3 regions of the Promicromonospora sp. CA-289599 genome follow, and region 1 is predicted to be linked to each of the others. Evidence: predicted binding sites of a transcription regulator. Region 1 holds the regulator's gene; each other region holds the start of a gene.
What was found. Region 1 encodes LexA, which represses DNA repair genes until DNA is damaged. Its sites were predicted from a motif close to TCGAACANNTGTTCGA; they were not measured.

Region 1 (10,456 bases):
CGCGACCTCGACCTCGATGTCGACAGCCAGGGCGACGACGTCGTCGCCTTCACCCGCGGCGCCCGCTTCGCGTGCGTCGTCAATCTCGGGACGGCTCCCGTCCCCCTGCCCGCCGGGGCCACGGTGCTCCTGGCGAGCGGCCCCGCCGACGGCGAGATCGGACCGGACACCGCCGTCTGGCTCGACCTGCCGTCCTGATCCCCCTCATCCCTACTCGGCTTCCCCAGATCGGCTTTCCCCCAGAGAGGCCGCCCCAGCGGCACACGACCAAGGAGTGACAATGAAGTCAGCACAGAAGCGCGCGGCGTTCGCCCTGGTGGGTGTTCTGTCCGTCGCGGGAACCCTCACGGCCTGCGGCTCGTCCGACGAGCCGGCCGCGGAGCCCACGGGCCCCGTGACCATCGAGGTCTCCATCGACGCCGGTCTCGAGCAGGAGGCGATCGACGCCTTCGACGAGCGCATCGCGCAGTTCGAGGAGGCCAACCCGGACATCCAGGTGGAGACGAAGGAGTTCACCTGGTCCGGCACGACGTTCGCCGCCGAGCTCGCGGGCGGCACGCTGCCCGACGTCTTCCCGATCCCGTTCACCGACGGCCGGGCGCTCATCGAGCGCGGGCAGATCGCCGACGTCAGCGAGCTGGTGGCCGAGCTGCCCTATGCGGACCAGTTCAACCCCACCATCGCGGCGGCGGGCCAGGATGCCGAGGGTGGCATGTGGGCCGTCCCGATCGCCGCCTACAACCAGGGCCTGCACTACAACCGGGCGCTCTTCGAGGAGGCCGGGCTCGACCCGGACAACCCGCCGGCGACGTGGGACGAGGTGCGCGACGCCGCCAAGGCCATCGCGGACAAGACCGGTCAGGCGGGCTACGCCCACATGACGCAGAGCAACACGGGCGGCTGGATCCTCACCACCGAGACGTACGCGCTCGGCGGCCGCATCGTCGAGGGTGAGGGCGAGGAGACGACCGCCACCGTCGACAACGACGCCACGGTCCAGGCGCTCGAGATGCTGCAGGAGATGCGCTGGGAGGACGACTCGATGGGCTCCAGCTTCCTGTACGACTGGGGCACCATCAACCAGGACTTCGCCGCCGGGAAGATCGGCATGTACATCTCGGGCGGTGCGAACTACCCCAACCTGTTCACGCAGAACCAGATGAACCCCGACGAGTACGGCGTCACCGTGCTGCCCCTGGAGGGCGACGACGCCGGCACGCTCGGCGGCGGCACGCTCGCCGCGGTGAGCTCCGCGGCGTCCGAGGTCGAGCAGGCGGCCGCCGTGAAGTGGATCGACTTCTACTACGTCTCCAAGCTGACAGACCAGGACGCGGCCGTGGCCGAGGCCGAGGTCGCCGCCGAGACCGACCAGCCCGTCGGCGCCCCCGCCCTGCCGATCTTCGACCGGGCGGCGTACGAGGAGCAGCAGGGCTGGATCAAGGACCTCGTCAACGTCCCGCTGGAGAACTTCGCACCGATGACGGAGCAGATGTTCGACCAGCCGGTCATCCCCGAGCCCGCCGTCGCGACCCAGGACGTGTACGCGACGCTCGACCCGGTGGTCCAGGCGGTGCTGACCGACGAGAACGCGGACATCGACGCCCTGCTCGCCGACGCGCAGACCCAGGTCCAGACCCTGCTCGACCGCAGCTGACCGCCGCAGGCCCGGCTCGCGCCCTGCTGGTCGAGCCTGTCGGGACCCACCGAGGCCTCGACAGGCTCGACCGCCGCAGGGTGGCGGGCCGGACCATCGACGAGGAGGATCCACGTTGACCACCATCTCCAGCCCGCGCCCGGTAGCGGCGCAGGCACCACCGCCGTCGTCCACCGCGGCGCGCCGCACCCGACGCCGCACGCCCAAGGACTGGCTGCGCGAGGGCGGTCTGAGCACCCTGATCATCGCCCTGCCCATGATCCTCGTGTTCGGCGTCTTCTCTTGGTTTCCCATCGGCCGCGCGCTCGTCATGAGCGTCCAGGAGACGAACCTCGTCACGGCTCCCGTGTACGTGGGGCTCGACAACTTCGTGTTCGTGCTGCAGGACCCCCTGCTGGGCAAGGCCGTCCGGAACACGCTGTGGTTCGCGCTGCTCGCGCTCGTCTTCGGGTACCCGCTGCCGCTGGCCGCCGCGGTACTGATGAGCGAGGTACGGCGGATGCGGGGCCTCTTCTCCGCGCTGGCCTACCTGCCCGTCGTCGTGCCGCCCGTCGTGGCGGTGCTGCTGTGGAAGTTCTTCTACGACGCCTCCGACACCGGCGTCTTCAACACCATCGCCGGCTGGGTGGGGCTCGGCCCCTACCCCTGGCTCCAGGACGCCGGCAGCGCCATGCCCTCCCTGGTCCTCGAGGCGACCTGGGCCGCGGCGGGCGGGACGGTGATCATCTACCTCGCCGCGCTCGTCGGGGTGCGGACCGAGCTCTACGAGGCCGCGGAGGTCGACGGCGCGGGCGTCTGGCGCAAGATCTGGCACGTGACGCTGCCGCAGCTGCGCGGCGTCCTCTTCATCACGCTGATCCTGCAGATCATCGGCACCTCACAGGTGTTCCTCGAACCGTTCCTCTTCACCGGGGGCGGCCCCAACAACGCGACCCTCACCATCCTGATGCTGATCTACGACTACGCGTTCGGGAGCAGCCTCGGCGGCAACTACGGAGCCGCGACCGCCCTGAGCCTCATGCTCGCGGGCGTCCTGGCAGTCCTCTCCGCGGTGTACTTCCGCGTGACCCGACCCTGGAGCAGCTGACATGGCAGCCACCATCGAACGCGGCATCGTCTCGACGCACGACCGGCGCCGGCCGAGCGTACGCACCTCTCTCGGCGTCCTGCAGGGCGGACTGCTGGTCACCCTGGTCGTCTTCGGGCTCGGGCCGATCCTCTGGCTCGCGAAGGCCGCCGTCACCCCCACCCAAGAGACCCTGCGCCAGCCGCTCGGGATGTTCCCCACCGGGATCGACTGGGCCAACCTCACCACGGCGTGGAACCGGGCCGAGATCGACCACTACTTCGTCAACACGCTGATCGTGGCGCTGGGGGCCTGGTTCTTCCAGATCCTCGTCGCCACCACCGGCGGCTACGTGCTGTCGGTGCTACGGCCCAGGTACGGCAACGTCATCTTCTCTCTCGTGCTCGCGACGCTCTTCGTGCCGTCCGTCGTGCTCCTCGTCCCGCTGTACCTGACCATCCTCGACGTGCCGATCGTCCACATCAGCCTGCTCAACACGTTCTGGGCGGTCTGGCTGCCCATGGGCGCCAGCGCGTTCAACGTGCTGCTCGTCAAACGCTTCTTCGACGGCCTCCCGCGCGAGATCTTCGAGGCCGCCCGGGTCGACGGCGCCGGACCCTTCCGGCTGCTGTGGAGCATCGTGCTACCGATGTCGAAGCCCATCCTCGGCGTCGTCTCGGTGTTCGCCGTCATCGCCGCCTGGAAGGACTACCTCTGGCCCCTGCTGGTCCTCCCGGACCCGGCCCACCAGCCGCTCTCCGTCCGGCTGCCCGCCATCGCCCCGTACCTCGAGCTCGACGTGTTCCTCGCGGCGCTCGCGATCTCCACGGTGCTGCCGATCGCCCTCTTCCTCGCCTTCCAGCGCCTCTTCCTCAGCGGCGCCGGACTGGGCGGCGCGGTCAAGGGATAACCCTTCGGCCGGCCGCCGGCACCTGTGGACGAGATGGGGTGCATGTCGGTGGTCCGGCCTAGGATCGAGTGCGTGACCAGCCTTTCCGACGCGCCCCCCGCAAGTACCGACATCCCCGAGGTCGAGGAGCTTCTCGACCTCGCCGTCGGTGAGCTGGGCGGCGGGCGCCGGGACGGCCAGCACCGCATGGCCGTGGCCGTCGGCGAGGCCATCGAGAAGGGCGAGCACCTGCTCGTCCAGGCGGGTACCGGCACCGGAAAGTCGCTCGGCTACCTGGTGCCCGCCGTCCGGCACGCGGTCGCCGCCGAGAGCAAGGTCATCATCTCGACGGCGACGCTCGCCCTCCAGCGCCAGGTCATCACGCGCGACCTGCCGCTCGTGGCCAAGGCCGTGACACCGCAGCTCCCGCGCGAACCGAAGATCGCACTGCTCAAGGGCTGGCACAACTACCTCTGCGTGCACAAGGCCGGGGGCGGGTACCCCGCCGACGAGCCCACCCTGTTCGACCTGCCCGGCGGCGAGGACCACCCGCGCACCGAGGAGCCCGCGGCTTCCGGCGGCGCTCGCGGCCGGCGCAGGGACGACGGCGCCACGCTCGCCGACCACGTCCGCCGTCTGCACGAGTGGGCGAACGAGACGGAGTCGGGCGACCGCGACGACCTCGTGCCGGGCGTGCCGGACCGGGCGTGGCGCCAGGTCTCGGTGACCGCCATGGAGTGCCTGGGCGGCAAGTGCCCGATGCTCGCCGAGTGCTTCCCCGACAAGGCTCGGGCCACCTCCCGGGAGGCCGACGTGGTGGTGACCAACCACGCGATGCTCGGCATCGCGGCCACCGGTAGCCCCGGCATCCTGCCGGAGCACGACGTCGTGGTGGTGGACGAGGCGCACGAGCTCACGGACCGGGTCACGTCCTCGGCGACCGTGGACCTGTCCATGGCCTCGGTGGAGAGCGCGGCACGCCTGGCACGGCGGCACGCGGGCACCAACACCGATGCGCTGGACGCCGCGGCCCAGGCGCTGGGGACGCTGCTGGTGACGGCCCCCGCCGAACGGTTCCCGAACGGTCTGCCCGACGAGCTGCGCCTGGCGGTGGCCGCGGTGCGCGACGCCGCCCGCGAGGTGCTGAGCACGCTCAAGCCGGAGGCGAGCGGTAGCAAGGGACAGGCTCCGGGCCAGCCCGAACCCGGCCTGAAGATGGCGCAGGGCGCCATGCTGCAGCTCTTCGAGACGGCGGAACGCATGTCGTTCCAGGACACGACCGCCGACGTGCTGTGGTGCTCACGCCCTGACAACAACTGGGGCGGGTTCGCCGACAACGTGACCCGGCTGCACGCGGCGCCGCTGCACGTGGCTGGTCTGATCCGGATGCACCTGCTGGGCGAGGCGACGGGCGTCTTCACGTCGGCCACGCTGGCGCTGGGCGGCACGTTCGACGCGGTGGCCGGCACGCTCGGCCTCAAGGGCGAGGATGCCCCGCCGTGGCAGGGTCTCGACGCCGGCAGCCCGTTCGACTACCCGCGCCAGGGCATCCTGTACATCGCGCGGCACCTCCCGGCGCCCGGCCGCGAGCCGACGACGGAGGCGCAGCTCGACGAGATCGCGGAGCTGATCACCGCCGCCGGCGGCCGCACGCTCGGGCTCTTCTCCTCGCGTCGCGCCGCGAACGCCGCGGCCGAGGCCATGCGCGAGCGGCTCGACCTCCCGATCCTGGCGCAGGGTGACGACCAGCTGCCCACGCTCGTGCGCGAGTTCGCCGAGGATCCGGAGGCATGCCTGTTCGGCACGCTGTCCCTGTGGCAGGGCGTGGACGTGCCGGGTCCGTCGTGCCAGCTCGTGCTGATCGACCGCATCCCGTTCCCGCGCCCCGACGACCCGGTCAAGGCGGCACGCGCCAAGGCAGTGGAGCAGGCAGGCGGCAACGGGTTCATGGCGGTGTCCGCGCAGCACGCGGCACTGCTGCTCGCACAGGGGGCCGGGCGCCTCGTGCGGAGCATGGACGACAGGGGAGTGGTGGCGGTCCTCGACCCGCGCCTCGCGACGGCCCGCTACGCATCGTTCCTCACTCGTTCGATGCCGGGGTTCTGGCCGACCACCGACCCAGCACTGGTGCGCGCCGCGCTGGCGAGGCTCGACACCTAGTCCGGCTCGACACCTAGTCTGGGGAGCATGGCAGCCCTTTCGGACATCCCGGCCGACCGGTCCTCCGGCACCCGCACCACCAAGATCGCTGTGGTGGGCGCGGGCGCGGTGGGCTCCACGCTGGCGTTCGCCGCGCTCGCGCGGGGCTCGGCGCGGACCATCGCCCTGCACGACGTGAACCGGGCGAAGGTCGAGGCCGAGGTGCTCGACCTCCAGCACGGCCTCATGTTCACGCCCCAGGCGCAGGTGATCGGCTCGGACGACGTCGGCGTCTGCGCGGGAGCTGACGTCGTGGTCGTGACCGCGGGGGCGAAGCAGAAGCCAGGGCAGACCCGGATCGACCTCGCCGAGGGAACGATCGGCCTGATGCGCGACATCCTGCCCGGTCTGGTCGACGTCGCGCCGGACGCCACGTACGTCATGGTGACCAACCCGGTGGACGTCGTGACCTACGCGGCGCTCAAGATCTCCGGCCTGCCGCGCGAGCGGATGTTCGGCAGCGGCACGGTCCTGGACTCCTCCCGGCTCCGCGTGGTGCTCGCCGAGCGCTGCGGCGTGGCGGTGGGGAACGTGCACGCGTACATCGCCGGAGAGCACGGCGACTCGGAGATAGCGCTGTGGAGCTCGGCCTCGATCGGCGGCGTGCCGCTGCTCGACTGGGAGCCCCTGGGCGGCAAGCAGCCGCTCGACGTCGCGGTGCGTACGGAGGTGCACCGCGAGGTGGTCGACTCCGCGTACCGGATCATCTCCGGCAAGGGGGCGACCAACTACGCCGTCGGCCTGGCTGCTACCCGCATCATCGAGGCGGTGCTCAACGACGAGGGCCGGATCATGCCGGTGTCCTCGCTGCTGGACGACTACCACGGCATCAGCGACGTGTGTCTGTCCGTGCCGTCGCTCGTGGACCGGCGGGGTGTCACGGCCAACGTGCGGGTGCCGATGTCCGACGACGAGCTGGCGGGCCTTCGCGCCTCGGCGGAGAGCGTGCGCGCGGTCCAGAAGCGCTTCGGCTTCTGACGCAGCGGCCGTACGGCCCCAAGGACGACGAGAACGGGGTTGTGTTCCTGCCGGATCGGCATCGGAACACAACCCCGTTCTCGTCGTCCTTGGACGCCCTACCGGCTACAGGGACCGCAGCACCGCGACCACGCGGCCGAGGATCTGGGCCTCATCGCCGGGAATCGGCTCGTAGGCCGGGTTCTGCGGCAGCAGCAGCACGTGACCGTCGGTCTGCTTGAACGTCTTGACCGTGGCCTCGCCGTCGATCATGGCGGCGACGATCTCGCCCTGCTCCGCGACGTTCTGCTGCCGCACGACCACCCAGTCGCCGTCGCAGATCGCGGCGTCGACCATCGAGTCGCCGGCGACCTTGAGGAGGAACAGCTCGCCGTCGCCCACCAGCTGGCGGGGGAGCGGGAACACGTCCTCGACGACCTGCTCGGCAAGGATGGGGCCACCGGCCGCGATCCGGCCCACGAGCGGCACGTACGACGGCGGGGGAGTGCTGGCGTCGTCGGGCACGGAGCCACCCCAGTGGACCTGGCCGCTGCGGCGCGGCTCGGGCCAGTGGATCTCGCCGCGCGTCGGCTTGTCGACCTGCTCGGCCATCGGCTCCACGAGCTCCATGGCGCGCGGCCGGTTGGGGTCGCGGCGCAGGAAGCCCTTCTTCTCGAGCATCTGGAGCTGGTGCTTGACGCTCGACGGGCTGGCCAGCCCGACGGCCTCGCCGATCTCGCGCATCGACGGCGGATAGCCGCGCGTCTCGAACGACTGCCGGATCGTGTCCAGCACGAGGCGCTGCCGTTCGGTGAGGCGGTCTGTCGGCGAGATCGTGTGCACGTCAGCGACCGCCTTGTCGGCTGGCGTGTCCAGCGTGGCGACGCCGGAGGCTGCCGTGTCGACGGCTCTCGTGTCGCTGGTCCCGTCCCGTCCCGTCATGCCCGTGCCCCTCCCGTTCCGACAAATGTTCTCCTGTGCGCTACCCACTCTAGGTCACAAACGCGCTCGGCTCAAACGAATGTTCGAGCGTGTCTCGACATGGACGGTGTCCCGTGCTACACAATGGTACGGGCGTTCGACGAACGCTTGTATGAACGACAGAAGCTCTGCACACTTCGAGGAGGGGCCATGGGGGACGTGATCCCGCTGCGGCAGTACACCCCGACGTATGAACAGGCGTATGCGCCGTCGTATGGCCGGGCGTACGCACCGGCGGCCGGACCGGCTGCGGTTCGTGCGTACACCCCGGCGGAGGGGCGCACGCTCGCCGACCGGCTGGGCCTGGCCGGCCTGCGGCTCACCCGGCGCGGCCGCGTGGTCCTCGTGCTGCTCGCCATGCTGCTGGTCGCACCGATGGTCACGTGGGGGGCGACGGCGGTCGCCAGCTCCCCGGGGGAGCCCACCGAGGTCCGGGTGCATGCGGTGCAGCCGGGCGAGACGCTCTGGGGCTTCGCCCAGGAGGTCGCGAGGCCCGGCGAGGACGTGCGGCACGCGGTCGGCAGGCTGCAGGAGCTGAACGGGATGTCGACCGGCAGCGTGCGCGTCGGGGAGCTGTTGCTCCTGCCCAAGGAGTGACCGAAGGCGTCGATTCACCGACGAATGTTGCGGCTATGTTGCAAGGGGGTGGTTTGCCCGCTTACGGTCGGGGCGCGACCGGAGGCCTCCGGTCGATGGTCGACCACGCAGGAGTGAGCATGCACTGCCCGTTCTGTCGCCACGCCGACTCGCGCGTGGTGGACTCGCGGACTGCCGACGACGGCCTGTCGATCCGGCGGCGGCGGCAGTGCCCGAACTGCAACCGGCGGTTCACCACCGTGGAGACCGCGAGCCTGTCCGTGGTCAAGCGCTCCGGCGCCACCGAGCCGTTCAGCCGCGACAAGGTCGCCGCGGGTGTGCGCAAGGCGTGCCAGGGGCGTCCGGTGAGCGACGACGACCTGGCGATCCTGGCCCAGCGGGTCGAGGAGACCCTGCGGAGCAACGGCAGCGCGGAGATCGACGCGTACGAGGTGGGTCTCGCCATCCTCGGCCCCCTGCGCGAGCTCGACGAGGTCGCCTACCTCCGGTTCGCGAGCGTCTACCAGGCGTTCGACTCGCTCGAGGACTTCGAGAGCGCGATCACCTCGCTCCGCGCGGAGCGCGCCGAGCGGGCCGCCGCCGCTCAGGCATAGGAGCCGGCCCGGCCCGGCGCGCCGTCGTCGGCCGCGCTCGCCCAGGTGAAATCCAAAAATGTTGGCACCCGGCTGCGCCGTGGTGCAGGCTGGGGCCGACGACGGACCCGATCGAGGGACCCCCGGAACAAGAGGAGGTGATCGGTGTGACGGACGAGAAGCCCAATGCCGAGGTGGCCGAGACCAAGGGTGTTGAAGAGCCCAAGGTCGCGACAGCGCCGAGCACGGACGCGAAGGCGAAGTTCAAGGAGGCTCTGGACCGCAAGAACGCGGCTCGGAGCCGGACCTCCGCGGGCGATGTGAACACCGGCGCGGTGCACGGCTCGGAGACGACCGGCCCCGTGCAGAAGATGTTCCGCCGCAAGTCCGGCTGATCCATCGGTGATGGAGGCCGCTGACCTGGTGAACGACCAGGTCAGCGGCCTTGTCTTTCGGCGCTGCCTCAGCTGACCGGTGTGAAGTCCCGGCTCCCGAGGAAGGCCGGTCGAGCCTTCTGCGCTGCGAACGGCTCGACCGCGGTGTTCTCGACACTGTTGTAGACCAGGAAGATGTTCGATCGGGGGAACGGCGAGATGTTGCCGTTGGAGCCGTGCATGCAGTTGCAGTCGAACATGATCGCGCTGCCGGCCTTGCCGGCGAGAACGTCGATGCCGTGCGAGCTGGCCATGCGGGTGAGGATGTCCTCATCCGGGGTGCCGGCGTTCTGCATCACCAGTGACGACTTGTAGTTGTCGTTCGGCGTCCGGCCGGTGCAGGACACGTAGGTCTTGTGCGTGCCGGGCATGATCATCAGCGGGCCGTTGAACGAGTAGTTGTCGGTCAGCGAGATCGAGATGCTGACCGTCCGCATCCGTGGCAGGCCGTCCTCGGCGTGCCACGTCTCGAAGTCCGAGTGCCAGGCGAAGTCGCCGCCACCGAAGCCGGGCTTGAGATTGACGCGGCTCTGGTGGATGTAGACGTCGGAGCCGAGGATCTGCCGGGCCCGCCCCACCACCCTGGGGTCGCGTGCGATCCGCGCGAAGATCTCGCTGGTCCTGTGCACCTCGAAGATGGTCCGCACCTGCTGCGAGGTGCCTTCGATGATCGTGCGCTCGTCGGCTCGGACCTCGGGGTCGGTGGAGAGCCGCTGCAGCTCCGCACGAAACTCCTGCACCTCGTCCGGCGTGACCAGGTCCTCGAATGCGAGGTAGCCGGTCCGGTCGAAGCCGTCCAGTTCGTCCTGGCCCAGCGGGCCGTCGGCCGCGCTGCCCCACACCACCTTGTCCTGGCGCGGGATCTCGGAGGCGTCGCCTTCGACACGGGTGGGGTACAGGTCCTTGCTGGTGGTGTCCGTCGTCATACGGCAGCCTCCTCCTGTGCGGTCTCGTGCGTGATGAGCGGGTAGACGCCGTCGGCGTCGTGCACCTCCCGGCCCGTGACGGGCGGGTTGAACGTACAGATCAGCCGCATGTCCGTCGTGGGGCGCATGGTGTGCTTCTCGTTGCCGTCCAGCAGGTACATCGTGCCGTCCGAGATCTCGT
Region 2 (10,456 bases), 4.2 Mb from region 1:
GATCGCTGCGGTCGGTGCGTAGAAGTAGTCGTTGTCGGCGGTCACGAACTTGCCGACCTCGTCGATGAACAACCCGAAGCCGACGCCGCCGAGCGCCGCGCCGAGGGACCGTGGCACGGGGCCGACGTAGGACAGCAGCAGCATCATCGCCAGCGCCATGAGCAGCCCGCCCCACAGGACGTGAGCGACATGCAGATCGCCACCGCCGATCTGCGGGTAGCCTGCAGCGGCCAGGTACGCGCGCGTGGCCAGCACGGTCACGACACTTGCCACGAGGAACGTCACCAGGTGCCGCACCGCCGACGTGTCGCGCGGAGCACCCAGCCGCAGCAGCCGGCCGCGGCCGGCGAGGCCACCTGATTCGGTCGTCAGCTCGTTCGTCACGCTGTGTCCTCTCGTGCCGTCCGCCAGCGATGAGATCCGCCGCGACCTCCGGTCTGTATCGACGTACCTGATCAACCATTTCCAGGAGACCATCATGACCACTACCTACACGTTCGACGTGTTCTCCAGCCTCGACGGCTTCGGCGCCGCCGGCGGCGACTGGACAGGCTACTGGGGCAAGCAGGGCCCGGAGCTCCTGGAGCACCGGCTCGCCCTCTACTCACAGGAGCAGCGGTTGGTCCTCGGGGCCAACACATACCGGGCGTTCGCGCAGATGCTGGCCGAGAGCTCCGGGGACTCCGACGTGCGCGACCCGTGGGTTACCCGGATGCGGAACCTGCCGACGACGGTGGTGTCCAGCACGTTGGAGGGCCCCCTCGACTGGCCCGACGCGCAGGTGGCGGGCGGCGACGCGGTCGACGTCGTCGCCCGGCTCAAGGAGGAGTCAGAGGTGCCGCTGTGCTCGCACGGGAGCTTGTCGATGAACCGGGCGCTGATGGCCGCGGGCCTGGTCGACCGGATCCGGGTCACGCTCTTCCCGGTGATCACCGGCCGGACCGGCCTGGACCCGATCTTTCAGGGTGCTGTCGACTTCGACCTCGAGCTGATCGAGCACCTGACGCTCGACGGCGACATCCAGGAGCTCGTCTACCGGCCGACCCTGCATGCATGACGAACCGGTGGACGGAGCGTTGACATCGGACCGGGCTTCGGGTGTGCCTGGCTGATCCTTGGTCAGGCCGCCCCAGCGGACGTCGGCGGCGGGTCGGGTGAGTGGGCGCCGGACGGTGCGGGAAGGCTTTCGGTGGGCTTGGTGGGCCGTCGTGCCTGACTGGTCAGGCGACTTCGGCATCGGGTGGTGGGGCTTCGATGGGTTCGGGTAGTCGGATGCGGTGTCCGCGAGCGTCGGTGAAGGCCCACCCGGTCTCCAGCAGGGCACCGGCCGTGGTGTCGGTGGTGGTCTTGCCGGTCCAGTGCATGGTGATGCCCTTGGCGTCCACGAGCTGGTGGTGGTACCAGCACAACAGCGCACTGTTGGTCACGGACGTGTTTCCGCCGTCGGCCCAGTGGGTGATCGCGTGGTGGACCTCGCAGCGTGACGGCGGCTGGTCGCATCCTGGCCAGACGCAGTGCTGGTCCCTCGCGATGACGGCGCGGCGCATCTGCCCAGACACCGTCCGCTGCGCACGTCCGACATCGAGGACGGCGCCGTCGGGTCCGAACACGATCCGGGTGATGGCGCTGTGGCACGCGAGGCGGCGCACGAGGGCACGTGGTGCGCGCTCGCCGGTCTCGGTGAACACGGGGCCGCCGGGTGACAAGAACCCGGACACGGTTGCTCCCACAGCACTCCAGCCACCCAGGCCTCCACCCGGGACGCCATCCGGACTACCGGTGAGGCTCCCGGTCGGGCTTCCGGCAGGTGGTGCGCCGCTTGCTGGGCTCGGGCCCGCGCCGAGGCGGTGGCCGCGTCCGGGTGTGGCGTGTCCGCAGGTCAGGCACAGCCCGTCGCGGGTGCGGGTGACCTGGGTGACGAACTCGTTCCACGACACCGTGACGTTCAGGTGGGGTGCGATCAACGCTCCCGGGGAGGCCTGGTTCGTGTCCAGGACCACCCGGGCGACATCCGCGAGGCCTTGTGCGCGGCGCTGCGTCGTGGTCCGGGCGTCGTCCGCGGACGGGGCGCCCAGGACCGCGTTGATCGCGGTGCTGACCAGGAGGCCGTGCTCGTCGGTGAGGAACCCGGCCACGTGGTACCCACCGAACGTCTTGGCCAGGTCGAAGAACTCACCGTGGGCTGCCTTGTCGTCATCGAGGTCGTCGGTGTCGGGGTCGGTGATGGTCGCGAACCGGCGCGCGACCGTGCGGAACTGGTCCGCGTTCAACACACCAGCCTCGCGCAGCACTATGCCCTCACCCGTGACCAGGGTCCCCTCCGTGACCGCGGTCTCCAGGACCTGGGTGACCAGCTCCCGGGTGCGCGCCCCGTCCGGGTCCTCGGCCGGGTCGGGGAAGTCGACCGCGACAGTCTGCACGAACTGTTCGGGTGTCGTGGTGTACCCGGTACGGGTATCGATCAGCCACGCCAGCGCATCGGTGCGGGTCTCGCTCGTGGGCGCGACTTCCGTCATCACTCTCGCGTGGTCGACACCGAGGGTTCCGGCGACCAGGCGTTCCCGGGTCACGGGGAGCGCGGTCGCGAGACGGCGCGCGATCGTCATGTCCTTGCCTGCCGTGTGCGCGGAGATGCCTTCGCGCAGGCGCAGCCAGGTCGTGAACGTGCGAGTCATGCCACCCGAGCGCCAGGAGCCCTCGTCCTCGATCCGGGGCAGCAGGGTGTACCGGACACCGTCCAGACGGCCGGTGAGCCGACGGATGCGGGTGTGGGCTTCGACCAGGCGGTTGATGCTCGGCGCGTCCCACCCGGTGAGAGTCTCCGGGGTGCTCTGGGTGGTCAGCTCGTCGACCGCGTTCTCGATCAGAGCCAGCACGTCCTCGATCGAGACCGCAGCAGGCAGGCCACCAGCGGCTCCACTGTTCGTCGTCTGCTCCATCGTGCCCACCCCCGCTCGCCTCTAGTTCTCACTCCTTCGATGTATCTATTATCTCGAACACTCGTGCGATCCGCGCGATGGATTTCAAATCTGTGGATAACTCTTTGAGGGTGGCGACGGACCCCAACTACCCAGTCGGGGACCCTGCCAGTGCACGCCGCCCGGTGGGCCGGCCGCTGGCTTGCTAATCTCTACCCGGGCACTCGATGAGCCCGCCGCCCGCGCCGAGATGATCGGTCTGGTGAATGCATCGACGAAGACGCCATGTCAGAGGTTCTCGTGCCTACCACGGTGCCCCGGACGGCAGTGCGGGCACCGACCACGCTCACGGCACCGGGATAGCGATGAACTCGTGAACCTGACACTTGACGAAGCGAAGACGGCCGCCCGCGCGTTGCGCCGGACGCTCGCGGCTACTGACGTCTCCATCAGCCACGGCCGTGCGCTGGAGATCGTCGCCGCGCAGCTCGGCTTCGTCGACTGGAACACCGCGTCCGCGCGGCTGCCGGCGGGGCACTCAGCGGCGTCGCAGGCGGGGCCGTCGGCGCCGCCCGGCTCCGGGCCGACAGAGTTCGGGCGCGCCGTCCCGGTGCTCCGCATCCAGGACGAGATGCGCGCACGAGAGTTCTACGTGGACTACCTCGGGTTCGGCGTCGAGTGGGAGCACCGCTTCGAGCCTGGGCTGCCTCTGTACCTGCGGATACGCCGTGGCCAGGCGGTGCTGGACCTGTCCGAGCACCACGGCGACGGGACGCCGGGGACGGTGGTCTGGGTGCCTGTCGCCAGCGTCGACGCGCTCCACGCGGAGCTGTCTCGCCGCCCGCATGCGCGGCTTCGGCCTGGTATCGACCGCGATGCCCCGGGCGGGCCGACCATCGAGCTCGTCGATCCGTACGGCAACGTGCTGCGACTTTGCGAGATGTCCGGCTGACGCCAGGCCGCCTGGCTGACGCCAGGCCGCCTGGCTGGCACGGTGCCGGATGGCTAGCGAAGAGGTCCGGACGAGGCCCCGGCGCCCCGAGGAGAGCGCCGGGCAGCGCTGGTGCGGCTCGGGCTCGACGTCCGCCCGGACGCTGCGCCTCTGAGGCGCCGAGGTCTTCGGAGACGCGGTCATCTGGCTGCGCTACCGCCGCTGACCGACTCTTTACAACGTCGGGCGCGCGCGGCAAGATGACTGCCTGGCCAGAATTGAATCCATACAATCCCTGCTGATGGGCCCCAACGCCGGGGCTTGTCCGGTCCGGTCCGACTCGACGACGAGACGACAAGGTGATCCCATGCTGCAGCTTCGATGGCGCACTCTCGCCACGCTAGAAAGCGCTTACCGCCGAGGTTCGAGAGCCCCGGGTCAGAGCGCTCCGGGTACAAGAGCACTGCCGCAGTCCCGCCCTGTCCGACCGATCGTCGCGGGCCTGGCCGCCGCGGCGCTCGTGCTGCCGCTCGCGCCGGCGATCGCGGCCGCGGCAGCCCCCGTCCCGCCGACGTCGGTGCGCGTCGCGCACGCCGCGCCCGGCGCGCTCGGTCTCCGCTGGAACGCGGTGCCGGACGCCACGGGCTACGTCCTGACCCGGAGCGACACGCTCGGCGGCGAGTACACGGAGATCGCGCGCACCGACGCGCGGACCGTGTTCGCCACCGATGCGGAGGCCGACACCACCGAGGTCAGCTACTACCGCGTGCGTGCGATCGGCGCCGACGGCGAGTCCGCGCCGTCCGCCGCCGCCGTCGGGACCCTGGTCGGCGACGGGGTTCCCGAGCCGGAGTTCCCCGACAGCGGGGTGCTCACCCTCGACCTGGGCAGCGGCGCCGTCGCCGCGGGTGCTACCGGCATCGACGCCGGCACCAGGTACGGTGTCGACCAGCGGATCGGGTTCGTCGACCCCGGCCAGGTCACCGCCACCGACCGTGGCGGCGCCGATGCCCTGCGCTCCGACTTCGTCACCGTCGGTGACACCGAGCTCGTCGCCGACCTGCCGAACGGCGACTACCGGGTGCGCCTGGTCGCGGGCGACGCCCAGGGCGCCACCGACATCGCACTCACCGCCGAGCAGATGGTCAAGGTCCAGCCGACCCAGAAGCCCGCCGGCGAGTACCTCGAGATGGAGTTCGACCTCGCGCTGGTCGACGGCCAGCTCAACCTCGAGCTCTCCGGCGGCGCCGCGAACCTCGCCGCCCTGACCCTCACGCGGACGTCGCCGCGCGCGGCGGGGCCGAAGCCCACCGTCTACCTCACCGGCGACTCGACGGTGCAGACGTACGACCCGTTCTGGGCGCCGCAGGCAGGCTGGGGGCAGATGATCGACAGGTTCCTGTCCGACGACGTGGTCGTCGCCAACCACTCCATCGGCGGCCGGTCGTCGAAGAACTTCATCAGCCAGGGCCGCCTCGACGCGGTGCTGACGCAGATCAGGCCGGGCGACTACCTCTACGTGCAGTTCGGCCACAACGACAACTCCTACGGCGTCGACGACCGCTACGCGGCGCCCGCCGACTACCGCGACTACCTCCGCACCTACATCGAGGGCGCCCGCCAGCGCGGGGCGACGCCGATCGTCGTCACCCCGGTCTCACGGCGCAGCTACGACAGCTCCGGACAGGCGAACGTCTCGTTCCCGCAGTACGTCGAGCAGGCGGCAGCGCTCGCGGCGGAGACCGACACGCCGCTGGTCGACCTGTCGGCGTCCAGCCGCCAGTACCTGACCGAGATCGGCCCGGAGGAGGCGAAGTCGGTATTCCTGCACGTCCCGGCAGGCGTCTACCCGAACCGGCCCGACGGCACAGCCGACGACACCCACTTCCAGGGTTACGGGGCCATCCAGATGGCCCGCCTCGTCGCCCGTGACACCGCGGAGCTGGACGTACCGCTCGCCGGTGAGGTGGTCGACGCCGAGCCGCCGGCCTCCGTGCCCGAGAAGCCGGCCGGCGTGGTCGCGGGCAGCATCACCGCCTCCGGTGCCACGCTGAGCTGGACGGAGGTCGACGGCGCCGACATCTACCGGGTGTACGCCAAGACCGCCGCCGCACCCGAGTCGGACTTCGCCCTGGTCACCACATCGACGCTCGGCCTGGCGGACATCACCGGCCTCAGCGAGGGCACCGCCTACGACCTGCGGGTGGTGGCGGTCAACGGGCGCGGTGAGTCCGCGCCGTCGGACGTCGTGACGTTCACGACCAAGGCGCCGCTGCTGCGGTTCGACCTCCAGCTCGCCGGGAATCCCACGAAGGCCGGCTACACCGCCCTCGACCAGAACACCCTCTACACCGAGCGGCTGGGCCACGGCTTCACCTCGGACACCGGCCCGGGCGGCCGGGACCGCGGGGCCGGCGAAGAGGGTCTCGACGACCTCCAGCGCGACTTCCTGCTGCCGAGCGCCGCGACGCCCCTGCGGTTCGACGTCCCGAACGGCACCTACGCCGTCGAGGTGATCTGGGGCGACCGGATCGGCACCGCACGCCTCGGCGTCACCGTCGAGGGCGTCGACCACGGTTCCGCCAACGCCCCGCGCGGCGGCACGTCGAACAAGGTGATCCAGCCCGTGGTCGTCACCGACGGGCACATCGACCTGGTCGCCGACGGCTGGCTGAACGGCCTGCAGATCACCTCGCTGCTCTACGCGCCGACCGCACTCGTCGCCGGCGACGTCAGCATCGACGGCACGGACGTCTCCGTGCCCCTGTCGTGGGAGCCGGCGCGCGACGTCGTCGGCTACCGCGTCTACCGCCACGCCGAGGGCGCCGCCGAGCCGACGGCGATCGCGGACGTCACGGACGCCTCGTACGTCGACACGTCGGCCGACGTCGGCCTCCGGTACACCTACACGGTCGTGGCGCTCGACGGCGCGGACAACGAGTCCGTCCCGTCCAACGAGGTGGAGCTCACGACGGTCGACCCCGACGTGCCGACCGCTCCGACGCCGTCGGGCCTCGCGGTGGCCGACGTCGAGAAGCACGCCGTCTCGCTCGCCTGGGAGCCGGTGGAGGGCGCGCTGTTCTACCACGTCTACCGGACCGACAGGTCGGGCGACCAGGTGCTGCTCGCCCGCACCGCCCAACCCGGGTACACCGACACCGACGTGCTCACCACCGTCGAGTACACCTACGCGGTCGCGGCGGTGAACGCGGGTGGTGTCTCCGAGCTCTCGGACACCGTCGCCTCCGCCGCCGTGACGAACCTGTCCCGGCAGACCGAGCGCATCGGGCGGCAGCCGGTCGCTGTGGCGGGAGCAGGGTCGGGCACAGGGTCGGGCACAGACGGCGTCCACGTCGGCTGGCGCATGCAGGGCGACGACCCGCAGGACGTCGCGTTCCACGTCTACCGCGACGGCCGACGGATCACCGCCCGGCCGCTGACCGGCACGACGAACCTGCTCGACGCCCACGGCACCGCGGACGCCACCTACCGCGTGGCGACCGTCGCGGACGGGATCGAGCACTGGGCCACCGAGGAGTTCACGCCGTGGGACGGCCAGACCCTGGACATCCCGCTCGACAAGCCGGCGGACGGCACCACGAAGGACGGCCAGCCGTACACCTACTCCGCGAACGACGCCTCGGTGGCGGACCTCGACGGTGACGGCGAGTACGAGTACGTCGTCAAGTGGTACCCGTCCAACGCGAAGGACAACTCGCAGGCGGGCTACACGGGCAACACCTACCTGGACGCCTACGAGCTCGACGGCTCCAGGCTGTGGCGCATCGACCTCGGCCACAACATCCGCTCGGGCGCCCACTACACGCAGTTCCAGGTGTTCGACTACGACGGCGACGGGCGGGCCGAGGTGGCGATGAAGACCGCCGACGGCACGACCGACGCCGACGGGACGGTCATCGGGGACGCCCGGGCGGACTTCCGGACGTCGGCCGGCTACGTGCTGTCCGGGCCGGAGTTCCTTACGGTGTTCGACGGCGCTACCGGTGTCGCGCTCGACACCATCGACTACGTGCCGCCGCGCGGCGACGTCGGCTCGTGGGGTGACGGCTACGGCAACCGCGTGGACCGGTTCCTGGCGACGACCGCCTACCTCGACGGGGAGCGCCCGTCGATGGTGTTCAGCCGCGGCTACTACACGCGGACGGTGATCGCGGCGTTCGACTTCGACGGCGAGGAGCTCACCCAGCGCTGGGTGTTCGACTCGGACGTCGCGGGCGACGAGTACCGCGGCCAGGGCAACCACGACATGCAGACCGCCGATGCGGACGGCGACCAGAAGGACGAGATCGTCTTCGGGTCGATGACGATCGACGACGACGGTTCCGTGCTGCACAACACCGGGCTCGGGCACGGCGACGCCATGCACGTGTCCGACTTCGACCCGGCGCGACCGGGGCTCGAGCAGTTCGCCGCCCACGAGAGCATGGGGCAGTCCGGCAACGCCGGGGCGACCTTCCGGGACGCCGAGACGGGGGAGACCATCTGGTCTATCCCCGCAGTGCGCGACACGGGACGCGCCGCCATGGGGGACATCGACCCACGGCACGACGGCGCCGAGGGCTGGGCGGTCGGCGGCGACGCCGCGTGGAACTCGCCGGTGGGTCAGCTCAGGTCCTCCTCGGGTGAGCTCATCTCGGAGAGCATCCCGGCGGCGAACTTCCTGACCTTCTGGGACGGGGACCTGCTGGCGGAGATCGGCAACCACGACTGGGACGTCGCAACCTCCACCGGGGTGCCGACCATCGCGAAGTGGGACTACGAGAACGGCCGCGAGGTGGAGCTCTACCGGGCCGAGGGCACGCTCTCGAACAACAGCACGAAGGGCACGCCGTCCCTCCAGGCGGACCTCTTCGGTGACTGGCGCGAGGAGCTCGTCACCCGCACCGCGGACTCGACGGCGCTGCGGATCGCCACGACGGTCATCCCGACCGAGCACCGACTGCGGACGCTCATGTCCGACCCGCAGTACCGCACGGCGGTGACCTGGCAGAACACCGGCTACAACCAGCCCCCGCACACCTCGTACTTCATCGGCGAGGGGATGACGACGCCGCCCGCGCCGCGCCTCGCGTACACGAGCGCGGCGGCGGACGCCGAGCGGGTGCCGGGTCCGGCGCGCGGGGTGCCGGGCAAGGTCTCGGTCCGCGTCAAGGACGCCGAGGACGGACGGATCGAGGTGGTGGCCAGGATCGCCCACGGCGCCAACGCGCAGCGCATGGCGCTGCTGCTCGACGGCGAGGTGGTGCGGACGGTGGAGCTGGTGGACCGCACGCCCAGGAAGCAGGAGGCGACGCTCGATGTCACCGGCGTCGGGCGGGGCACGCACCGGATCGCCGTCGTGGCCACCAACCAGCACGGCGAGACGTCGAGCAAGGAGGTGCGGGTCCGGATGCGCTGATCCGCAGCCGGCGACCGGCGTCCGACCGAGCGATCCGGGCGGGGGCGGTGGGAGGGGTGCTCTGACGAGCGCTCCGCCCACCGCCCCCGCCCTCGTCGTGCCTGCGTCAGGCTCGCGTCAGCCCTGCCGCACCCTTGACGCCCGGTGCGCGGTCTCGTAACGTCCGTACAGCAAGCCGCAAGAAATTGACAGACGATGAGCACAAAGCAGTGCGCACGCTGCAACTTTCTACTCTCGCCGGGCAATGCTGCCCCGCGGCTGGACGAGCCCGCCTCGGCGGGAGAACGAGGACGTTCATGAGAATCCCCTGGAACTTGGCCTGGAACACGGGCTGGAACCACCGCGCCCGAAAGAACACCGTCGTGGCGGGCGTCGCGCTGGCGCTCGTCGCGCCGCTCGGCCTCGGCGCCGTCGCGTATGCCGCGGCGGAGGCCACCGACCTTGCGCTCGGCAAGCCGATCGCCGCGTCGTCGGTGACGCAGGCCTACGTCGCGGGCAACGCCAACGACGGGAACGCGAGCTCCTACTGGGAGGGCGCGGGCGGCCAGTACCCGGCGCACCTCACCGTCGACCTGGGCGCGGCGGCCGACGTCGAGCGCGTGGTCGTCAGCGTGCCGCCGGCCGCCGTGTGGGAGCCGCGCACGCAGACGTTCAGCGTGCTCGGGCGGTCCGACGGCGAGTCGTCGTTCCGTACGCTCAAGGAGTCGGCGGCCCATCGCTTCGACCCGGCGAGCGGCAACAAGGTGGAGATCACGCTCGGCTCGGGGACGGACACAGAGGTGGACGAGGTGCGCCTCGCCTTCACCTCCAACACCGGCGCGGGCAACGGCCAGGTCGCCGAGCTGCAGGTCTGGGGCACGCCGACGGGCGACCCCACCGACCCGACCGATCCGGACCCCACCGACCCGCCGGACCCGACCGGCACCAACTACGCGAAGGACCGGCCCGCTGCGGCGTCGTCCACCGAGTGGTCGTACGTCGCGGCGAACGCCGTGGACGGGCAGGTCGGCACGTACTGGGAGGGTGCGGGCGGGCAGTACCCGTCGACGCTCGACGTCTCCCTCGCCGCGCCGACGCAGGTCAGCAGCGTGCGGGTGCGCCTGAACCCCGACGGGGCGTGGGGCGCACGCACGCAGACGTTCTCGGTCTGGGGCCGCTCCGGCACCGCGGCGTGGCAGGAGCTCAAGG
Region 3 (10,456 bases), 4.7 Mb from region 1:
TCCTCGACATGACGGAGGTGCCGCGGACCATGGTCGTGGTCGGCGCGGGCGTGATCGGCATCGAGTACGCGTCCGTGTTCGCCGCGCTCGGCACGCGCGTCACCGTCGTCGAGGCACGCGACAAGATCCTCGACTTCTGCGACTCCGAGGTCGTCGAGGCGCTCAAGTTCCAGCTGCGCGACCTGTCGGTGACGTTCCGGCTGGGGGAGACCGTCGAGTCGGTGACGGCCAGCAGCGGCGGCACGGTGACCGCGCTGGCCTCGGGCAAGCGGATCCCCGCCGACTGCGTGCTCTACTCCGCCGGACGGCAGGGCTCCACCGACGGCCTCGACCTCGCCGCGGCCGGGCTCGAGGCGGACAGGCGCGGCCGCCTGCAGGTCGACAAGCAGTTCCGGACCGGCGTCGAGCACATCTACGCGGTCGGCGACGTGATCGGCTTCCCGGCGCTCGCGGCCACGTCCCAGGAGCAGGGGCGGCTCGCGGCGTACCACGCGTTCGGCGAGCCGATCTCGTCGCTCCTGGAGCTGCAGCCGATCGGGATCTACACGATCCCGGAGATCTCCTACTGCGGGGACACCGAGGACCAGCTCACCACCGCGGGTGTGCCGTACGAGGTGGGGGTCGCGCGCTACCGCGAGCTGGCGCGCGGGCAGATCGTCGGCGACTCCTACGGGATGCTCAAGCTGCTCGTCTCGACCGAGGACCGCAGGATCCTCGGCGTGCACGTGTTCGGGACGGGGGCCACCGAGATCATCCATATCGGACAGGCGATCATGACCACCGGCGGCACGGTGGACCATCTGGTCGACACGGTGTTCAACTACCCGACGCTCGCGGAGGCCTACAAGGTCGCCGCCCTCGATGCGACGAACAAGATGCGGGACGTCGAACGGTTCGGGCTCTAGCGGTTCGGGCTCCAACGGTTCGGGCTCCAGCGGTTCGGACGGCGAAGGCGCCCGCCCACCGCGAGGTGGACGGGCGCCTTCGTGCGTCTACCGCGACAGGTGAGCCAGGCTCACTTGTCGCCGGCCACCGAGGGGACCTCGGCGTCGGCCAGGGTCACGAGCGCCTGCGCGTGGACCGCGTGCTGCCACTTGCCCAGGTCCTCGATCGTCTTGATCTTGAGCTCGGCGAGCATCTCGTCGTGCTTCGGCGTGAGGCCGAGCAGCGCCGACGGCGGAGCCGCCAGGATCGCGGCGATGCTCTGGTCCTTGTAGGCCTTGTCGACGAGCTTGTTCAGGTTCAGGCTCACGTGCCTGCCTTTCGTCCGTGCGGAAGTGGAGCGGCCGGGCTCTCACCCGACCGAGGGAAGGATGTCGTGGTCGAGGTGGGTATGCAACTTTCATCCGAAATGTCGGATCCGCCGTGCGGGTGATGCGCGACTTTCGGCGCTGTGACGCCGTTCACGAGCGGCTGCGCGACCGTTACGCCGTGTTCGTCCGTGCGTGGTCCTGATCACGGGGTGAACCAGTCTGCCCGTTCCCCTTGCAGTGTTGGACGTTCGTCCGGTTGACTTGCTCATCGTGGTGGTCTCGGAGGTGTCGACCCGGTTGGCCGCCGCGGTCCGGGCCGCCCGCACGGTGGTCCGCCGCGGCCCGCTCACGGCTGCTACGGACGAGCCGCTGGACGGCCTCCGACGGCCGACCGCGCTGCTCGACCCGGCCCAGGCCGTGGTCCCCTTCATGGGCCGTGAGCAGGAGCTCGACGAGCTCCGCACGTGGGCCGAGAGCCCGGCGACGATCAGCCTGCGGCTCATCGTCGCTCCCGTCGGTTTCGGCAAGACCCGCCTCGCGAACGAGTTCGGCAGCCGCATGGGCGAGGCCGGCTGGACCGTCGTCCCCGTGCCGCGCGGCCGGGAGGCCGCCACGGTGCGCGCACGGCCGCAGGGCGACGTGCTCTTCGTCGTGGACAACGCGGCGACCCGGCTCGGCCTCGGCGCGATGCTCGACGCCCTGGCGCGTCCCGCCCACGGACGCGTCCGCGTCCTCCTGCTCGCCCGGGTCGCGGGAGAGTGGCTGCGCCGGCTGCGCTGGGGATCGATGCTGTGGCCGCTGCTCGAGCGTGGTGGCGCGACGCAGATCCCGCTGGACCTCGCGCTGGCACCTGGCCTGCCGGACGGCGCGGTGCTGGAGGCCGCGACCGCCGCGTTCGCCGAGTGTCTCGGCGTCGAGGACCCCGGCGCGTCCGCCGTACGCATGCCGGAACCGGTCGGCGGGACCCGCGTGGTCGACCTGCACGCGGCGGCGGCCCTGGCCGCCCTCGGGGCGGCAGGGGTCCAGGTCCCGGCCACCGAGCTGAACCCGGTGCGCGCGCTCCTGGAGGTGGCCGCGAGTTCGTGGACCCGGTCGGCGCGCGAGGCCGGTCTGGAGCTGACCGTCGACGAGGTCAAGGACGTCATGGCCGCCGTCTGCCTGCTGGGCGCCGACGACGCGGCGAGCATGCGCGACGTGCTGCGCCGGGTGGTCCCTGGGGTGCCCGGCCGCGCCGGCGCGCAGTGGCTGCTCGACCTGCGGCGTCCGGTGGTGGGGCTCGAGGCGAACGCCGTCGGGCACGGCCGCCTCGGCGACGTGCTCATCGCCGACCGGTTCGGCCGGTCGGTCGCCCTGGTCGGCTCGTGCACGTGGGGGCTGTCCCGGAAGGCGGCGCTGCGCGTGGTCCACGTCGCCCGCCGGCTGGAGATCGAGCTGTCGGAGACGCCGGGGGTGGGCGCTCTGGCGGCAGAGCTCCTGCGTCGCGCGGGCGACTCCTACGGCGACGACCCACGCGCCCTGCGGACGTCGTTCCTGCTCAAGCCCCGCGGCGTGATGGACGTGTCGACCGACGACGTGGACAGGGCCGAGCGGTCGGTGGCCGTGGCCCGGGACGCGGCGGGCCGGGCGGAGGCGCTCACCGACCTGGGCATGGCGCTCCGGGACGACGCACGCCTGGCCGAGTCGCTGGACGCGCTGGAGGCGGCCGTGGCCGCGTGGCGCCGCCTCGCGGCGGGCGACCCCGACCGGTACCGCACGGCCCTGGTGGGAGCGATCCACGCCCTGGGCGTCGCGCACTGGCGAGCCGGGATGACGAAGGACGCGCTGGCCGCGCAGCTCGAGGCCGTCGAGCTGACCCGGACGGCCGAGGAACGGGACACCGGCTGGATCGAGGCGGAGCTGGCTCGTGTCCTGATGAGCCTGACCGTCGTCCTGAACGACACGGGTCCTCCCCAGGAGGAGAACGCGCGGTTCATGGAGCTGCTCCCGATCCTCCGGAACCTGGTGAAGCGGGACCCGCGGCAGTGGGGCGTCTTCCTGACGACCGCCCTGTCCAACCGCGCGGTGACGCTCACCGAGAGCCGCCCGGAGGAGGCCCCGGCGTTCGCGCTGGAGGCTGTCGAGCTCAGCCGCAGGATGGTCCTGCAGGCACCCGAGCGGTACCGGCAGGAGCTCGGGTTCGCGCTGACGAACCTCGCCAACTCGTACGCGGCGCTCGGCCGTGACCGGGAGGCGATCGAGCCGCTCGGCGAGGCCGCGGCCCTGCGTCGTCAGCTCGCCCGCGAGAACCCCGCCGCGCACACCTGGACGCTCGCCTACACGCTCGCGTCGCTGGGCGCGGTGCGGTCCCGGCTCGGCGACCTGGACGAGGCGATATCGCTCGAACGCGAGGCCGTGCTGCTGCGCCGTCGGCTCGCGCGCGAGAACCCCGCGCGGTTCCGCAGGATGCTCGCCGCCTCGCTGTCGAACCTCGCGGTCACGCACTCGCGGGCCGGGGAGCCGGACGAGGCGCTGCCCCTGGAGCAGGAGGCCGTGGCGATCCGGCGCGGCCTGGCGGCGGAGGGGCACCCGGGCGAGGAGTACCTGGCGCGCTCGCTGTCCAACCTGGGGGTGCTCTACTCGGAGCTCGGCCGGGCCGAGGACGCCGTCGCGCCGACCGAGGAGGCGGTGGCCCAGCTGCGGCTGCTCGCCGTGGGCGATCCCGAACGCTTCGAGCCGGACCTCGCCGACGCGCTGCTGAACCTGGGCGCCGCGCTCATCGACGCGGGGCGCCCCGAGGAGGGCGTCGAGCCGACGGCGGAGGCCGTGCGCGTGCGCCGGGGGCTCGCGCGCAGGAGCCCCGACCTCCACCTGCCGGGTCTCGCCTCGGCGCTCTCGAACATGGTCTCGGTGCACCTCGACCTGAAGATGCTGGACTCCGCGGCGGAGTACGCCCAGGAGGTCGTGGACGTACGGCGCCGGCTCGTCGACGGGTCCTACGCCCATGAGCAGGACCTCCTGCGGGCCCTCGATCTGCAGGCCCGCGTACGCCGGTCGGGCGTCACCGACGGCCGACCGGTGCGCTGAACCCTGCTGGTCCCCGCGGGGTGTGACGAGTCTGTCAGTGTGACTTCAGCCTGATTTCTAGAACAGGCGTGCGAATGTCAGTGGGTCGCCCTAGGATGCCTCTGTGAGCAATCGTCTCGTCGTCTCGGGAGCCCGAGAGCACAACCTGAAGAACGTATCCCTGGACCTGCCCAGGGACCAGCTCATCGTGTTCACCGGGCTGTCGGGCTCCGGCAAGTCGTCGCTCGCGTTCGACACGATCTTCGCCGAGGGGCAGCGCCGGTACGTCGAGTCGCTGTCCGCGTACGCGCGTCAGTTCCTGGGCCAGATGGACAAGCCCGACGTCGACTTCATCGAGGGGCTGTCGCCCGCGGTGTCGATCGACCAGAAGTCGACCAACCGCAACCCGCGCTCCACGGTCGGCACCATCACCGAGGTCTACGACTACCTGCGCCTGCTCTTCGCGCGCGCGGGCACGCAGTACTGCCCGGTGTGCGGCGAGAAGGTCCAGTCGCAGACGCCGCAGCAGATCGTGGACCAGATCCTCGAGCTGCCCGAGAACACGCGGTACCAGGTCCTGGCACCCGTGGTGCGCGGCCGCAAGGGCGAGTACGCGGACCTGTTCAAGGAGCTGCAGGCCAAGGGCTTCTCGCGGGCCCGGGTCGACGGCGAGGTCGTGCAGCTGACCGACCCGCCCACGCTGGAGAAGAAGCTGAAGCACGACATCGAGGTGGTCGTGGACCGCCTCGTGGCGCGCGACGGCGTGCAGCGCCGGCTGACGGACTCCGTCGAGACCGCGCTGACCCTGGCGAACGGCCTCGTGATGATCGAGCTCGTGGACGCCGACGTCGACGACCTGACGCGTACCCGTAAGTTCTCCGAGAAGCGGGCCTGCCCGAACGAGCACACCCTCGCGCTCGACGAGATCGAGCCGCGGACCTTCTCGTTCAACGCGCCCTACGGCGCGTGCCCGGAGTGCTCGGGCATCGGCTTCCGGCTGGAGGTCGACCCCGACCTCATCGTGCCGGACGACGAGCAGACGCTGCGCGGCGGCGCCGTCGCCCCGTGGGCGCAGACGTCGTCGGAGTACTTCGAGCGCGTCCTGACGGCGCTCGCGGAGGAGATGAAGTTCTCCATGGACGTGCCGTGGCGGGCCCTGCCCGAGCGCGCCCGCGCGGCGATCCTGCACGGGCGCGACCACAAGGTGCACGTCAAGTACAAGAACCGGTGGGGCCGCGAGCGGCAGTACTCGACCGGGTTCGAGGGTGCCGTGACGTTCCTGGAGCGCCGGCACCGCGAGACCGACTCCGACCTGTCCAAGGACAAGTACGAGGCCTACATGCGTGAGGTGCCGTGCCCCACGTGCGGCGGCGCGCGGCTCAAGCCGGAGGTGCTCGCGGTCAAGATCGACGGGCTGTCCATCGCCGACGTCAGCCGCCTGCCGGTGGGCGAGGCCGCCGAGTTCCTCAAGGGCATCGTGCTCGGGGTGCGCGAGGCGCAGATCGCGACCGAGGTCCTCAAGGAGATCCACGCGCGGCTCGGCTTCCTGCTCGACGTCGGTCTGCACTACCTCACGCTGGAGCGCCCGGCCGGCACCCTGTCCGGTGGCGAGGCCCAGCGCATCCGGCTGGCCACCCAGATCGGTTCCGGGCTGGTCGGCGTGCTGTACGTGCTGGACGAGCCGTCCATCGGGCTGCACCAGCGGGACAACCGCCGCCTGATCGACACGCTCACCCGCCTGCGGGACCTGGGCAACACGCTGATCGTCGTCGAGCACGACGAGGACACGATCCGCGCGGCCGACTGGATCGTCGACATCGGCCCGGGCGCCGGCGAGCACGGCGGCGAGGTCATCCACTCGGGCGACTACGCGGGCCTGCTCGAGAAGAAGGAGTCGATGACCGGCGCGTACCTCGCCGGGCGGCGCTCCATCCCGGTGCCGGCCGTGCGGCGGCCGATCGACCACGACCGGCAGGTCACGGTGATCGGCGCGCACGAGAACAACCTGCGCAACGTCGACGTGTCGTTCCCCCTCGGGGTGCTGACCGTCGTGTCGGGCGTGTCCGGCTCGGGCAAGTCCACGCTGGTCAACTCGATCCTGTACACCGTCATGGCGAACCAGCTCAACGGTGCGCGGCGGGTCGCCGGGCGGCACCGGCGCGTGACAGGGCTGGACCAGCTCGACAAGGTGGTGCACGTGGACCAGGGTCCGATCGGGCGTACGCCGCGGTCGAACCCCGCCACGTACACGGGCGTCTGGGACCGGATCCGCAAGATCTTCGCGGAGACCGAGGAGGCCAAGGTCCGTGGTTACGGTCCGGGCCGGTTCTCGTTCAACGTCAAGGGCGGCCGCTGCGAGGCGTGCGCGGGCGACGGCACCATCAAGATCGAGATGAACTTCCTGCCGGACGTCTACGTGCCGTGCGAGGTCTGCCACGGCGCGCGGTACAACCGCGAGACGCTCGAGGTGCACTTCAAGGGCAAGACGGTCGCCGACGTGCTCGACATGCCGATCGAGGAGGCCGCGGAGTTCTTCAAGGCGTTCCCGGCGATCTCCCGGCACCTGTCCACGCTGGTCGACGTCGGCCTGGGGTACGTGCGGCTCGGACAGCCGGCGCCCACCCTGTCCGGCGGCGAGGCGCAGCGCGTCAAGCTGGCGGCGGAGCTGCAGAAGCGGTCGTCGGGTCGTTCGGCCTACGTGCTGGACGAGCCGACCACCGGCCTGCACTTCGAGGACACGCGACGTCTGCTCGGTGTGCTGCAGTCGCTCGCCGACAAGGGCAACACGGTGATCGTGATCGAGCACAACCTGGACGTCATCAAGAGTGCCGACTGGGTCATCGACATGGGCCCCGAGGGCGGTAGCGGGGGCGGTCTCGTCGTCGCGCAGGGTACGCCCGAGGTGGTCGCGGCAGTCCCGGAGAGCCACACCGGCACGTACCTCGCGGAGATCCTCGAGGTACACGCCCAGGCCGGCGAGGTCCCGGTGCTGCCGCCGGCGAAGGGCAAGCCGAAGCGCAAGCCCGCGGCGAAGAGTGCGACCAAGGCGAAGGCGGGCGCCTCCGCCTGACCTGCCGGTCCCCGACGACCCCGGCGGGGACCGGCAGGAGTCGCATGCCAGCCATGGCTTCCCGTCCTGGTCACCCCTAGGGTGGAGCACATGAGCGGAGCCACGCATGACTATGCCGTGACGGTGCGGTGGACGGGCGCCGGGGACAAGGGCACCTCGTCGTACACGTCGTACTCGCGGGACCACGAGATCGACCTGCCGCACAAGCCGCCGCTGCTCGGGTCGGCCGACCCGGCCTTCCGGGGCGACCCGGCGCGGAACAGCCCGGAGGAGCTCTTCGTCGCGAGCCTGAGCCAGTGCCACATGCTGTGGTTCCTGCACCTGGCCGCGGAGTCGGGCCTGATCGTGCGTGAGTACCGGGACTCGGCGACCGGCACCATGCGGGTCGAGGCGCGGGGCGAGGGCGCGTTCACCGACGTGACGCTGCACCCGAGGGTCGTCGTCGACCCAGGCGAGCTCTCGACGGACGAGCACCTCGCGGCCCTGCACCACAAGGCGCACGCGATGTGCTTCATCTCCCGCTCGGTGAACTTCCCGGTTCGCGTGGAGCCGACCCCGGTCCACGTCACCGTCTGACCCCACCCCAGCACTCAACGCTGGGGTGGGTGCGCCCGCGTGTCAGTGGCACCGCATAGGTTTGGGGCATGGCGGATCCAGCTACCTATCGACCCAAGGCGGGAGAGATCCCGACCTCGCCCGGTGTCTACCGGTTCCGTGACGAGCACGGCCGGGTCGTCTACGTCGGCAAGGCGAAGAACCTGCGCCAGCGCCTGGCGAACTACTTCCAGGACGTCGCGAACCTGCACGAGCGCACCCGGCGGATGGTGACGACGGCGGCGTCCGTCGAGTGGACTGTGGTGGGCACCGAGGTCGAGGCGCTCGCCCTGGAGTTCACCTGGATCCAGCAGTACGACCCGCGGTTCAACGTGAAGTACCGGGACGACAAGTCGTACCCGTACCTCGCGGTGACCCTGGGGGAGGAGGTGCCGCGCGCCCAGGTCATGCGGGGTGCGAAGCGCAAGGGCACCCGCTACTTCGGCCCGTACGGGCACGCCTGGGCCATCCGGGAGACGCTCGACCTGCTGCTGCGCGTCTTCCCGGTCCGGACGTGCTCGGCCGGCGTCTACAAGCGGGCGGGCCAGTCGGGCCGGCCGTGCCTGCTCGGGTACATCGACAAGTGCTCGGCGCCCTGCGTCGGCCGCATCAGCGTCGACGACCACCGGGCGCTCGTCCTGGACTTCTGCGACTTCATGGCGGGCGACACCGCCAAGTTCGAGCGCCGGCTCACCAAGCGCATGCAGGAGGCCGCCGCCGAGATGGAGTACGAGCAGGCGGCCCGCCTGCGCGACGACATCGAGGCCCTGCGGCGTGCCACGGAGAAGAACGCGGTGGTCCTCGGCGACGCCACGGACGCCGACGTGTTCGCCCTCGTGGGCGACGAGCTCGAGGCCGCCGTCCAGGTGTTCCACGTCCGCGGGGGCCGCATCCGCGGCCAGCGCGGCTGGATCGTCGAGAAGGTCGAGGACATCACCGACGGCGAGCTCGTGGAGCACCTGCTGCAGCAGGTCTACGGCGCCGCCGACGAGGTGGACGGGGTGGAGGCTCGCGACGCGGTGCCGCGCGAGGTCCTCGTGCCGGTGCTGCCGCCCGACCTGGAACAGGTCGGCACCTGGCTCAGCGGGCTGCGCGGCGCGCGCGTCGACGTGCGGGTACCGCAGCGCGGCGACAAGAAGGAGCTCGCGGCCACCGTCCGCAAGAACGCCGAGCACGCGCTCATGGTGCACCGCACGCGCCGCGCGGGTGATCTCACGACCCGCAGCCAGGCCCTCGCGGAGATCCAGGAGGCGCTCGACCTGGACTCGGCGCCGTTGCGTATCGAGTGCTACGACATCTCGCACACGCAGGGTACCTACCAGTCGGCGTCGATGGTCGTGTTCGAGGACGGCCTGGCCCGCAAGAGCGAGTACCGCTCGTTCAGCATCCGGGGGTCGGACGGCGACGGCGCCCGCGACGACACGGAGGCCATGCACGAGGTCATCACGCGCCGCTTCAAGCGCTACCTGGCCGACCGGCTGAGGTCCAACGACGTCGAGATGGCCGCTGAGCTGTCTGGTGGCGGGCTGTCCGGTGGCGAGCTGACCGGCGGCGAGGTCCCCGCCGACGAACCGGAGGAGAAGGCACGGTTCGCCTACCCGCCGAGCCTCGTCGTGGTCGACGGCGGACCGCCCCAGGTCGCCGCCGCGAAGAGGGCGCTGGACGAGCTCGGCATCACCGACGTCGCGCTCTGCGGCCTGGCCAAGCGCCTGGAGGAGGTGTGGGTGCCGGGGGAGGACTACCCCGTCATCCTGCAGCGCTCCAGCGAGGGCCTGTACCTGTTGCAGCGGGTCCGGGACGAGGCGCACCGGTTCGCGATCACGCAGCACCGCAGGCGGCGCAGCAAGGGCATGACCGCCTCCGTCCTCGACGACGTCCCGGGGCTCGGCCCGGCCCGCAAGAAGGTGCTGCTCACCCACTTCGGCTCGCTCAAGCGGCTCAAGGCCGCGAGCGTCGAGGAGATCGCCAGCGTGCGCGGCATGGGGGACAAGACGGCGGAGGCGGTGGTCGCGGCTCTCAAGGCCTGACGCTGGCATGCTTGGTTCCATGAGCAACACCGAGCCGTCACCCATCACCGCGCCGGACGGCATCGCCGAGGTCGAGGCTGCCACGCACGGTCCCGAGCGCAGCGAGCCGCAGGTACTGGTGATCACCGGAATGTCGGGCGCCGGCCGGTCGCGAGCGGCGGCCGTCCTGGAAGACCTCGACTGGTACGTCGTCGACAACCTGCCCCCGATGATGCTCGTACCGCTGGTCGATCTCATGGCCAAGGGGTCGAGCATCGAACGCGTAGCGGTCGTCGTGGACGTTCGCGGCAGGCAGTTCTTCTCCGAGCTGGACAAGGTGCTCGTGCACATGACGGAGGCGGGGGTCGCCTACCGGATCCTGTTCCTGGACGCGAGCGACGAGGTGCTCGTGCGCCGGTTCGAGCAGGTCCGCAGGCCGCACCCGCTGCAGGGCGAGGGGCGCATCCTCGACGGCATCGCTGAGGAGCGGT

Region 2: ACQEVI_RS02325 (DUF222 domain-containing protein) is a predicted target of LexA. The motif match lies at 2,993-3,008, and genes of this name have one in related genera.
Region 3: uvrA (excinuclease ABC subunit UvrA) is a predicted target of LexA. The motif match lies at 4,375-4,390, and genes of this name have one in related genera.

The regions. Positions count from the first base shown of each region.
Region 1 is NZ_JBNJNI010000001.1:4,766,280-4,776,735, forward strand. It holds gene ACQEVI_RS21230 (glycoside hydrolase family 13 protein) at 1-198, shown strand, start outside; gene ACQEVI_RS21235 (ABC transporter substrate-binding protein) at 281-1,654, shown strand; gene ACQEVI_RS21240 (carbohydrate ABC transporter permease) at 1,770-2,741, shown strand; gene ACQEVI_RS21245 (carbohydrate ABC transporter permease) at 2,743-3,630, shown strand; gene ACQEVI_RS21250 (ATP-dependent DNA helicase) at 3,703-5,769, shown strand; gene ACQEVI_RS21255 (L-lactate dehydrogenase) at 5,797-6,786, shown strand; gene lexA (transcriptional repressor LexA) at 6,892-7,707, opposite strand; gene ACQEVI_RS21265 (LysM peptidoglycan-binding domain-containing protein) at 7,897-8,343, shown strand; gene nrdR (transcriptional regulator NrdR) at 8,463-8,936, shown strand; gene ACQEVI_RS21275 (DUF5302 domain-containing protein) at 9,083-9,310, shown strand; gene thpD (ectoine hydroxylase) at 9,379-10,275, opposite strand; gene ACQEVI_RS21285 (ectoine synthase) at 10,272-10,456, opposite strand, start outside.
Region 2 is NZ_JBNJNI010000001.1:547,576-558,031, reverse strand. It holds gene ACQEVI_RS02335 (hypothetical protein) at 1-384, opposite strand, end outside; gene ACQEVI_RS02330 (dihydrofolate reductase family protein) at 479-1,057, shown strand; gene ACQEVI_RS02325 (DUF222 domain-containing protein) at 1,221-2,939, opposite strand; gene ACQEVI_RS02320 (glyoxalase superfamily protein) at 3,292-3,870, shown strand; gene ACQEVI_RS02315 (fibronectin type III domain-containing protein) at 4,217-9,268, shown strand; gene ACQEVI_RS02310 (CARDB domain-containing protein) at 9,565-10,456, shown strand, end outside.
Region 3 is NZ_JBNJNI010000001.1:53,015-63,470, reverse strand. It holds gene sthA (Si-specific NAD(P)(+) transhydrogenase) at 1-905, shown strand, start outside; gene ACQEVI_RS00245 (hypothetical protein) at 1,016-1,252, opposite strand; gene ACQEVI_RS00240 (tetratricopeptide repeat protein) at 1,524-4,316, shown strand; gene uvrA (excinuclease ABC subunit UvrA) at 4,420-7,365, shown strand; gene ACQEVI_RS00230 (OsmC family protein) at 7,456-7,941, shown strand; gene uvrC (excinuclease ABC subunit UvrC) at 8,010-9,986, shown strand; gene rapZ (RNase adapter RapZ) at 10,006-10,456, shown strand, end outside.